Regions from separate parts of the Frigoribacterium sp. CFBP 13729 genome, predicted to be linked through region 2. Evidence: predicted binding sites of a transcription regulator. Region 2 holds the regulator's gene; the other holds the start of a gene.
The links. The regulator LexA, encoded in region 2, represses DNA repair genes until DNA is damaged. The targets are predictions, from matches to a motif close to TCGAACANNTGTTCGA.
Positions count from the first base shown of each region.

Region 1: a site for LexA is predicted at 2,820-2,835, ahead of IFT77_RS02790 (DNA polymerase III subunit alpha). Genes of this name have one in related genera too.

Region 1 covers NZ_JACYUR010000001.1:624,998-630,204, forward strand. The annotation lists partial or broken gene IFT77_RS02780 (glucose-6-phosphate dehydrogenase) at 1-1,154, opposite strand, end outside; gene IFT77_RS02785 (aromatic acid exporter family protein) at 1,340-2,701, opposite strand; gene IFT77_RS02790 (DNA polymerase III subunit alpha) at 2,884-5,207, shown strand, end outside.
Region 2 covers NZ_JACYUR010000002.1:815,369-820,575, forward strand. The annotation lists gene hflX (GTPase HflX) at 1-1,438, shown strand, start outside; gene lexA (transcriptional repressor LexA) at 1,515-2,201, opposite strand; gene IFT77_RS10235 (LysM peptidoglycan-binding domain-containing protein) at 2,454-2,828, shown strand; gene IFT77_RS10240 (histidinol-phosphate transaminase) at 2,910-3,995, shown strand; gene hisB (imidazoleglycerol-phosphate dehydratase HisB) at 3,992-4,606, shown strand; gene hisH (imidazole glycerol phosphate synthase subunit HisH) at 4,603-5,207, shown strand, end outside.

The DNA of each region.
Region 1 (5,207 bases), on a different contig from region 2:
ATCGTCGACTTCTCGAGGTCGAAGGGGTTGCCCGAGCCGTTGGTCGTGACGCCGAGCTCCATCGTCTCGGGGCTGATCTCGATGCGGAGCGTGTCGGGCGTCGACGAGCCGTTGAGGCCCTCCGGGAGTGCGGGCACCGGCTTGAAGGTGATCAGCACCTCCTTGCGGATCTTCGTCATGCCCTTGCCCGAGCGGAGGATGAACGGGACGCCCGCCCAGCGACGGGTCTTGACCTCGAACTCGACCTCGGCCAGCGTCTCCGTCTGGCGCTCGTTGTCGACGCCGTCCTCGTCGGCGTAGGCCGGCACGTCCTTGCCGTCGATGGTGCCGGCCGCGTACTGCGCGCGGCGGCTCGAGGCGATCGGGTCGGCGCCCTTGACCCACGTCGCACGGAGCACGCGCGCGATCTCGCTGCGCAGCTCGACCGAGTCGATGCTCGACGGGGCGTCCATCGCGATGACGGCGAGCACCTGCAGAAGGTGGCTCTGGATCATGTCGATCAGCGCGCCGGCCTTGTCGTAGTACTGCGCGCGGCCCTCGAGGCCGAGGACCTCGTCGTAGAAGATCTCGACCTTCTCGATGTTCTCGCTGTTCCAGACCGGCTCGAAGAGGCGGTTGGCGAAGCGCAGGCCGATCATGTTGAGCACCGTGGCGCGACCGAGGAAGTGGTCGGTGCGGTGGATGCGCTCCTCCGGCACGATCTTGAGCAGCTCGGCGTTGAGCTCGCGGGCACTCGCCTCGTCGGAGCCGAAGGGCTTCTCGAGCGCGAGGCGGAGGCCGTCGGGCAGGTCGATCTCGGCGAGCGCCTGGATCACCTTGGTGCTGATGGCCGGGGGCAGCGCGAAGTACATGACGGGCGTGCCCTCGGACGCCTCGAAGAGTGCCTTCAGGTGCTCGACCGTGGTCGGGTCGCCCTGGATGTACTGGCTGGACGCCAGCGTCTTCTTGGCGAGGTCGCTGCCCGCGTCGCCGTTGAAGGCGGTCGTGACGACGTCGTCCCATTCTTCGGGGCTGCGCTCGCTGCGGCCGGTGCCGATCAGCTGCACGTCGACCCCGCGGTCGCTCTTGAGCAGGCTCGCGAGACCGGGGAGGAGGAGGCGCTCGGTCAGGTCTCCCGAGGCTCCGAGGATGATGAGGGTGGTGGTGTCTGTCACAGGTACGGCTTCCGTGAAGGCGGCGACGGGTCGCCGCTCGGTGTGTGAGGGGTACGGGCTGCCGGGCCGGGCCGGGGCGGGGTCGCGGCACGCCGTGGGCGCATCCGCGAGACCGGCGCAGGGCGCGGCAGGGCGTTCGGCGACGATGCCTCCCCCACCGTACTGCGCCCGGGCCCCGGACGCCGTCAGCGTTCGCGGGCAGCGTCCTCCGCCTCGCCGTCGGCGGGCCGGTCGTCGGCGGCCTGGTCGTCGGCTGCCACGCCGTCGGCGGCCGGGCCCTGCGCCTCCTGGCGTCGCTCGCTGTCGCGCGGCGCGGTGTCGCGGGGCGCCGTGGGGTCGTCCACGGGGCCGGTGCTCGTGGTGCCGCCGACCTCGGCAGCGGCGTCGTCGGCGTCGACGTCGCCGTCCCCGTCGAGGTCGCCGACCGCCTCGTCCTCGGGGCGGGGAGCCGTCGAGTCGTCGGGGTCGAGCGCGGCGATGATCCGTCCGAGCGAGACGGCGACCGAGACGCCGCCGCTCGTGGCGACCGTCGGCAGCTCGCGGTGCGTGTCGATGGCCCGCCAGAGCTCCTCGACGTCGCGGCGGGCGGTGACGAAGGCGTCCCGGTCGTCGCCGCCGCGCCTCCTGATCACCTCTCCGACGCTGCGGACGGCACGGGCGACGACGGGGGCGAGGTCGTCGACGATGCCGATCTGGCGGCCGATCCGGCGGCCGAGGATGCCGGAGACCTCGGCGAGGTCCTGCAGGTGGAACCCGACCCGCTCGAAGACGACGAGGTCGGCGTACTCCGAGGCGAGGTCGCGGCGGCGCAGCAGCCTGCGCGGGTTGAGGCGACGTGACTCGTCGGCGTACTGGACGGCGTCGCGGACGTGCCGCAGGGTGCTCGGCAGGACGGCGACTCGCCGCTCCCAGTCGTCGTCCTCGATCGGCCAGTCCGCCTCGAACACGGTGGCGACGTCGTCGGCGCGGTCGGCGAGCGACGCCTGCACGAGCCGGAGCCGGCGCTCGGCCCGACCGGTGTAGAGCGGCGGCACCAGGACGAGGTTGACGACGACGCCCACGGCGACGCCCACGCCGATCTGCACGACGTAGCCGGTGGAGTAGTCCTCGGCGTTCGCCCCGCCCAGCAGCAGCACGAAGAGGCCGGCGGTCAGCACCCAGTCGCGGCCGGCACCCAGCCAGCGGATCCCCGCGATGAGGGTGCCGAGGCCGACGACGAGCGCCACGGCCAGCACGCCCGGCTGCCCCTCCTGCAGGGCGAACACCGTCGTCGCGAGCAGCACCCCGATCACGAGGCCGAGGATCGTCTGCAGCCCCTGCTTGAGCGACGTCTTGACGGTCGGCCAGAGCGCCAGCACGGCCCCGAGCGGGGCGTAGTAGGGGTACTCGGCGGCCACGCCGGGCACGTGGGGCGCGATCCAGTAGGCCAGGGCCGCGGCGAGCGCCCCCTTCGCGGCCATGAGGAGGCGCGGCTGGGCCAGCAGCGTCCGCGTCCACCGGGTGGCGGTCCGGGCGGGGTCCTGGGCGGCGGCTCGTCGGTGGGGCATCCGACGATGATGACAGCAGGGCGCGGTCGCCGTCCGGGGTCGTCGTGCGGTCGCCGCTCGGGTCGTGGTCCGGTCGCGGTCCGGGGTCGTCGCACCCCGCCGGGGCGACGTACACTCGTCGAACACACGTTCGAACCGACCTCGGCCGGGAGGTCCGACGAGAGAAGCACCGAGGCAGCACGATGCGTTTCACCCACCTGCACGTGGCGTCGTCGTTCAGCGCGCACTACGGCACGACGCCGCCGGCGCAGCTCGTCGAGCACGCTGCCGCCCACGGCGCGGACGCGCTGGCGATCACCGACCGCGACGGCCTCTACGGGGCGATCCGGCACATCGGCGCCTGCCGGGCGGCGGGCATCGACCCGATCGTGGGCGTCGAGCTCGGCTGCGTCGACGACACGGCCGACGAGAGCGGCAGCGCACGCGGCGGCGCCGAGGAGGCGGGGGGCGCGTCTGCCGGTGCGGGCGCCGGTCCCGGGGGCAGGGCGGGCGCCTCCTCGGTCGACCGCATCGTGGTGCTCGCGCACGGGGCGGGCGGGGGCCGTCCGGGTGCGGGCTGGGCCGCTCTCTGCCGGTTGATCAGCGCGGCGCACGGCCGGGCGACGAGGCGGGTGAGCGGCAGCGCGAACAGCGTCGCGACGATCCCGCGGTCACGGCTGCGGGCGTTCCTCCGCGGCGACGAGGGCGCGGACGCGACGGTGCTGCTCGGGCCCGACTCCGACGTGGGCCGACTGGTCGCCGAGGGGCGGCACACGGCCGCGGCGGCGTCGCTGGCCGCCTGGGCGCGCGAGCTGCCCGGCGGCGTGGCCGTCGAGGTCGTCTGCCACCTCACCGAGCCGGGCGAGAACCGCAGCGTGCGGCACGCGGCGCGCATGCTCGAGCTGGCCGAGCACGTCGGGGTGCCCGCCGTGCTGACCAACGCGGTGCGCTACCTCGACCCCGACGGCGCGGTCACGGCCGACGTGCTCGACTCGGCGGGGCACCTGGCGCCGCTCGGGGCGTTCACGCCGCAGCCGAACGCCCAGGCGTCGCTGAAGCCGGGCGACGAGATGCGCGCGCTGGCGGCCCTCGTCGCCGACGCCTCCTCGTGCCCTCGTCGCGCCGCAGAGGAGATGCTGGCCGAGACCGAGCGGCTCGCCGACCGCTGTCGTCTCCACCCCGACGCCGACCTGCGCTGGCGCCGGCCGAAGACCCCCGAGCTCAGCGCCATCGGCGTCGACGGCGATCCTGACCAGGTGCTGTTCCGCCGGGCCGAGGCGGGCGTCACCGAGCGCTTCGGCCATGCCGACCAGGCGATGCGCCGCACCGTCGACGAGCGGATGCGGTACGAGCTGGGGATCATCACGGGCTTCGGCTTCGCCAGCTACTTCCTCACCGTGGCCGACGTCTCGGCGCTCATGCGCGACATGCGGGTGCGGAACGCCGCGCGCGGGTCGGGTGCCGGCAGCTTGGTCACCTACCTGCTGCGCATCTCGAACGTCGACCCGATCGAGCACGACCTGCTGTTCGAGCGGTTCCTCGGCAACAAGCGCGAGACGCTGCCCGACATCGACATCGACGTCGAGTCGGCGAGGCGACACGAGATCTACCGGGCGATCTTCGACCGCTACGGCAGCAACCGGGTCACCCTCATGTCGATGCAGTCGACCTACCGCGGCCGGGGGGCGGTGCGCGACGCCGGCCAGGCCCTCGGGCTCGACGACGACCAGATCGACCTCGTCGCGAACAACGTCTGGCGCTCGAACGCCCGCGACCTCCGCACCGCCATGGCCGAGAAGCCCGAGCTGCGGGCCATCGCCGACCTCGCCCGGCAGAACGGCCAGATCGACCTGCTCGTCGACCTGACGGAGCGGCTCGACCGGCTGCCCCGGCACATCTCGATGCACCCGTGCGGGGTGATCCTCGGCGACTCCGACCTGCTCAGCACGACCCCGGTGCAGCCGAGCGGCATCGGGCTGCCGATGAGCCAGTTCGACAAGCACGACATGAACGACGCCGGGCTGCTGAAGCTCGACGTGCTCGGCGTCCGGATGCAGAGCTCGATGGCCTACGCGCTCGACGAGATCGAGCGGGTGAACGGCGCCCGCGCCGCCCTGGCCGGCGGACTCGCCGTCGACGTGCCCTACGTGAACCGGCAGGGGCGGGTCGAGCTCGACGAGATCCCGCACGACGACGAGCCCACCTTCGAGGCGATCCGCACCACCCACACCCTCGGCATGTTCCAGATCGAGAGCCCCGGGCAGCGCGAGCTGATCGGCAAGATGCAGCCCGACCGCTACAGCGACCTGATCGCCGACATCTCGCTGTTCCGCCCCGGCCCGATGAAGGGGAACATGGTCGCGCCGTTCCTCGACACGAAGCACGGGTTCCAGCGGCCCGACTACCTGCACCCGAGCTTCGCGCCGTTCCTCGACGACAGCTACGGCGTGGTGATCTACCACGAGCACGTGCTGCGCATCCTCGAGGCCACGATGGAGGTCTCGCTCGCCGAGGCCGACGAGATCCG
Region 2 (5,207 bases):
CCAGACCCGTTCCCTCGACGCATCGGGCGACGGCGACCAGTACGACCGCGAGGACCGCGCCGCGCTCCGTCGCGTGGCCGGCCTCTCGACCGAGCTCGAGGACGTCACCGAGGTCGAGTACCGACAGCTCCGCCTCGAGAACGTCGTCCTGATCGGCGTCTGGTCGCAGGGCTCGCTCTCGGACGCCGAGAACTCGCTCCGTGAGCTCGCCGCGCTGGCCGAGACCGCGGGCGCCTCGGTGCTCGACGGCCTGCTGCAGCGTCGGCCGAACCCCGACCCCAGCACCTACCTCGGCAAGGGCAAGGCGGAAGAACTGCGGCAGACCGTGGCCGCCCTCGGCGCCGACACGGTCATCGCCGACACCGAGCTCGCACCGAGCCAGCGGCGTGCGCTGGAGGACGTGGTCAAGGTCAAGGTGATCGACCGCACGGCCGTCATCCTCGACATCTTCAGCCAGCACGCGAAGAGCAGGGAGGGCAAGGCGCAGGTCGAGCTCGCCCAGCTCGAGTACCTGCTCCCTCGCCTCCGTGGCTGGGGCGACTCGATGTCGCGTCAGGCCGGTGGCCAGGTCGGCGGTGCCGGCGCGGGCATGGGCAGCAGGGGCCCCGGCGAGACGAAGATCGAGCTCGACCGTCGCCGGATCCACACGCGCATGGCCCGCCTGCGACGCCAGATCAAGGAGATGAAGCCGGCACGTGACGCCAAGCGCGCCAACCGCGACCGCAACGAGGTGCCCTCCGTGGCCATCGCCGGCTACACCAACGCCGGCAAGTCGAGCCTGCTCAACCGGCTGACGAGCGCCGGCGTCCTGGTCGAGAACGCCCTGTTCGCGACCCTCGACGCGACCGTCCGCAAGAGCGCGACCGCCGACGGCCGTCCCTTCACCTACGCCGACACGGTGGGCTTCGTCCGCAACCTGCCGCACCAGCTCGTCGAGGCGTTCCGCTCGACGCTCGAGGAGGTCGCTGGCTCGGACGTCATCGTGCACGTCGTCGACGGGTCGCACCCCGACCCCGCCGCACAGCTGGCGACGGTGCGCGAGGTCATCGGCGAGGTCGACGGCCGGGACATCCCCGAGGTCGTGGTCTTCAACAAGAGCGACCTCGTCGACGACGACCAGCGGCTGGTGCTGCAGGGGCTCGAGCCGACGGCCGTCTTCGTCTCGGCGCGCACGGGCGAGGGCATCGACGAGCTCCTCGCCAAGCTCGCCGGGCTGCTGCCCGAGCCCGAGGTCGAGCTCGACCTGCTCGTGCCCTACGACCGCGGCGACGTGGTCTCGCACCTGCACGACTCCGGCCGGGTCCTGACGACCGACTACGACGAGCAGGGCACCCGGGTCCACGCCCGCGTCTACCCGAGCGACGTCGCGGCGCTCTCGCCGTTCGTGCGCACGGACGCTGCCGACGCCGTCGAGACCGGGGAGCCAGCCGCCTCCTGAGCCGTCCGCTCCCCGCACGACGAAGCGCCTCCCGCCCGGTCAGGGCAGGAGGCGCTTCGTCGTTGTCGGGACGGCGTCAGACCGAGCGGAGCACCGCCACGACCTTGCCGAGGATCTGCGCGTGGTCGCCCACGATCGGCTCGAACGCGCTGTTGCGGGGGAGCAGCCAGGTGTGGCCGTCCCGCTGTCGGAACACCTTGACGGTGGCTTCGTCGTCGAGCATGGCCGCGACGATGTCGCCGTTCTCGGCGTCCTGCTGCTGTCGGACGACCACCCAGTCGCCGTCGCAGATGGCGGCGTCGATCATGGACTCGCCGACGACGCGGAGCATGAACAGCTCGCCCTTCCCCACGAGCTGGCGGGGGAGCGGCATGACGTCCTCGACCTGCTGCTCGGCCGTGATCGGGATGCCGGCCGCGATGCGCCCGACCATCGGCACGTGGGCGGTGTCGCCGTCGTCGCTCGTCGAGAGGATGCTCGTGACCGTGGCGACGGGGGCCGGTTCGCCCAGCACCTCGAGGGCGCGGGGGCGGTTCGGGTCGCGACGGATGCGGCCGGCGAGCTCGAGCTGGTTCAGCTGGTGGGTCACGCTCGACAGCGACTTGAGGCCGACGGCGTCGCCGATCTCGCGCATGCTCGGCGGGTAGCCGCTCTGGGCGATGCTCGCCTGGATGGCGGCGAGGATCGACTCCTGCTTGGCGGTGAGCGCCTTGCGCGGGGGCGTCGCCGGGGCGGTCGCCGTGGCGCTGTGCCGGTCGGTCATGTCTCTCCTGCCGTCGATGTCGGTGGTCGCTGGTGTACTCGTCCCACCGACTGGAACCTATCGGATCACGGCCGCCTGGCGAAACACATGTTCGAGTGTGTCGCGCATTCCTGCACCGGGTGTTCGAAGAAAGTGGTTGCCGTCGGGCTCGATCGAAGATATGTTCGGTACACGTCTTCGTGTCCGGCATTCCCGGCCGAGTGCCGGGCACGAACTCGTACGACCAACTCTCGCGGTGAAAGGAACCACCTCATGAGCAGCATCAGCAGCAGCACCCTCGGCACGACAACCGGCGCCACCGGCCCCAGCGTCCCCCGCACGCGCCTCCGCATCACGCGTCGAGGCCGACGGGTCGTGGGCGCGGCGGTCGCGCTCGGCGCAGCGGGCATCGTCGCCGCGGGCCTCCTGCTCGGCCCGGGTGCCGTGGCGTCCGACCAGGCTGCCGACGTGTCGTTCGCGCAGGTCACCGTCGAGGGCGGCGAGTCGCTGTGGCAGGTCGCGAGCGAGATCGCTCCCACCAAAGACCCGCGCGACGTCGTCAGCGACCTCGTCCGCCTGAACAACCTGCCGAGCGCCGAGGTGGCCGCGGGCCAGACGCTCGCCGTCCCCGAGAAGTACAGCCGCTGATCTGATCTGATCTGATCCGGCCTGCCCGGCCTGACAGGTCACGGTGAGGTCGGCGCTCCGCTCGCCGCCTACCATGGCCTCGTGTCCTTCAGCCTCGCCGACCTGCCCATCCGCGACGACCTCAAGGGGCTGACGCCGTACGGCGCTCCCCAAGAGCGGGTGCCCGTCGCCCTCAACGTCAACGAGAACACCCACCCCGTCCCCGCCGACGTCGCCGCCGACATCCTCGAGGCCGTCGGCGCGGCCCTCGTCGACGTGAACCGCTACCCCGACCGCGAGTTCTCGCTCCTCCGCGACTCGCTCGCGGGCTACCTCGGGCACGGTCTCAGCCGCGAGCACATCTGGGCGGCCAACGGCTCGAACGAGGTCATCCAGCAGATCCTCCAGGCGTTCGGCGGCCCGGGGCGTTCCGTCCTCGGCTTCCCGCCCACGTACTCGATGCACTCGATCATCGCGGCGGGCACCGGCAGCACCTGGCTCGAGGGTGCCCGCGACGAGGGCTTCGCGATCTCGCCCGAGACGGCGGTCGCCGAGATCGAGCGTCTCCGACCCGACGTCGTCTTCTTCTGTGGCCCGAACAACCCCACGGGGACCCCGCTCGACCTCGAGACGGTCCGAGCCGCCTACGACGTGACCGACGGCATGGTGTTCGTCGACGAGGCCTACGCCGAGTTCATGCCGGCCGGTCAGCCTACGGCGCTGACGCTGCTCGAGGGGCGGGAGCGCCTGATCGTCTCGCGCACCATGAGCAAGGCCTTCGCCTTCGCCGGTGCCCGGGTCGGCTACATGGCCGCGCACCACGCCGTGGTCGACGCCCTCCGTCTCGTGCGCCTGCCCTACCACCTCTCCTCCCTCACGCAGGCGGCGGCCGTGGCCGCTCTCGCCCACGCCGACGAGATGCTCGCGATGGTCGACGACATCAAGGCCCAGCGCGACCGCATCGTCCGTGTCCTGACCGAGCTCGGCTACAGCCCGTGGCCGACCTGGTCGAACTTCGTCCTCTTCGGGGGCGTCGACGACCCGGCCGACGTCTTCCGCCGCCTCCTGGCCCGGGGCGTGATCGTCCGCGACCTCGGGATCGAGGGGCACCTCCGGGTGAGCGCCGGCACGGAGGCGGAGACGACCGCGTTCCTCGACGCGCTGCGCGACATTAGGCTCTTCTCGTGACCGATCAGCCCCGCGCCCGCACCGCCTCCTCGTCCCGCGAGACGAGCGAGTCGCGCATCCAGCTGTCCCTCGACCTCGACGGGACGGGGCGCTCGTCGATCGACACGTCCGTGCCGTTCTTCGACCACCTCCTGACGGCCCTGTCGAAGCACTCGCTCATCGACCTCGACGTGTCGGCGGCGGGCGACACCCACATCGACGTCCACCACACGGTGGAAGACGTCGGCATCGTGCTCGGCGGCGCGATCAAGGAGGCGCTGGGCGACAAGGCCGGCATCTCCCGCTACGGCGACGCGCTCGTGCCCCTCGACGAGGCGCTGGTCCAGGCCGTCGTCGACGTGTCGGGCCGCCCGTACCTCGTGCACACCGGCGAGCCCGAGGGCTTCGAGTACCACCTCATCGGCGGGCACTTCACCGGCTCGATGGTGCGCCACGTCTTCGAGGCGATCACGTTCCACGCCGGCATCACGGTGCACGTGCGGGTGCTCGGCGGTCGTGACCCGCACCACATCGCGGAGGCCGAGTTCAAGGCGTTCGCCCGGGCCCTGCGTCAGGCCGTGCAGCCCGACGCCAGGGTGACCGGGGTGCCGTCCACGAAGGGCGCCCTGTGACGGTCCGTCCCACGGTGGCCGTCCTCGACTACGGCAGCGGCAACGTGCACTCGGCGGTCAAGGCCCTCGAGCTCGCGGGCGCCGACGTCGAGCTCACGCGCGACCGCGCCAGGGTGCAGGCGGCCGACGGGCTCTTCGTCCCCGGCGTCGGTGCCTTCGGCGCCGTGATGAGCCAGCTGCAGTCGGTCCGCGGCGGCGAGATGATCGACCGGCGACTCGCGGGCGGCCGTCCCGTGATGGGGATCTGCGTCGGCATGCAGGTCTTCTTCGAGGGCGGGGTCGAGCGCGGAGCGACGACCGGCGGCCTCGGCGAGTGGCCCGGCGTCGTCGACGAGCTGAAGGCCGAGGTCCTGCCGCACATGGGCTGGAACCTCGTCGACGCTCCCGAGGGCAGCGTCCTCTTCGACGGCGTGCGCGACGAGCGCTTTTACTTCGTGCACTCGTTCGCGGCGCAGGCCTGGACCCTCGACGTGATCCGCCCGTTCCCCGAGCCCCACGTCACGTGGGCCGACCACGGCGGGCGCTTCGTCGCGGCCGTCGAGAACGGTCCGCTCTGGGCCACGCAGTTCCACCCCGAGAAGTCGGGGCAGCCGGGCATCAG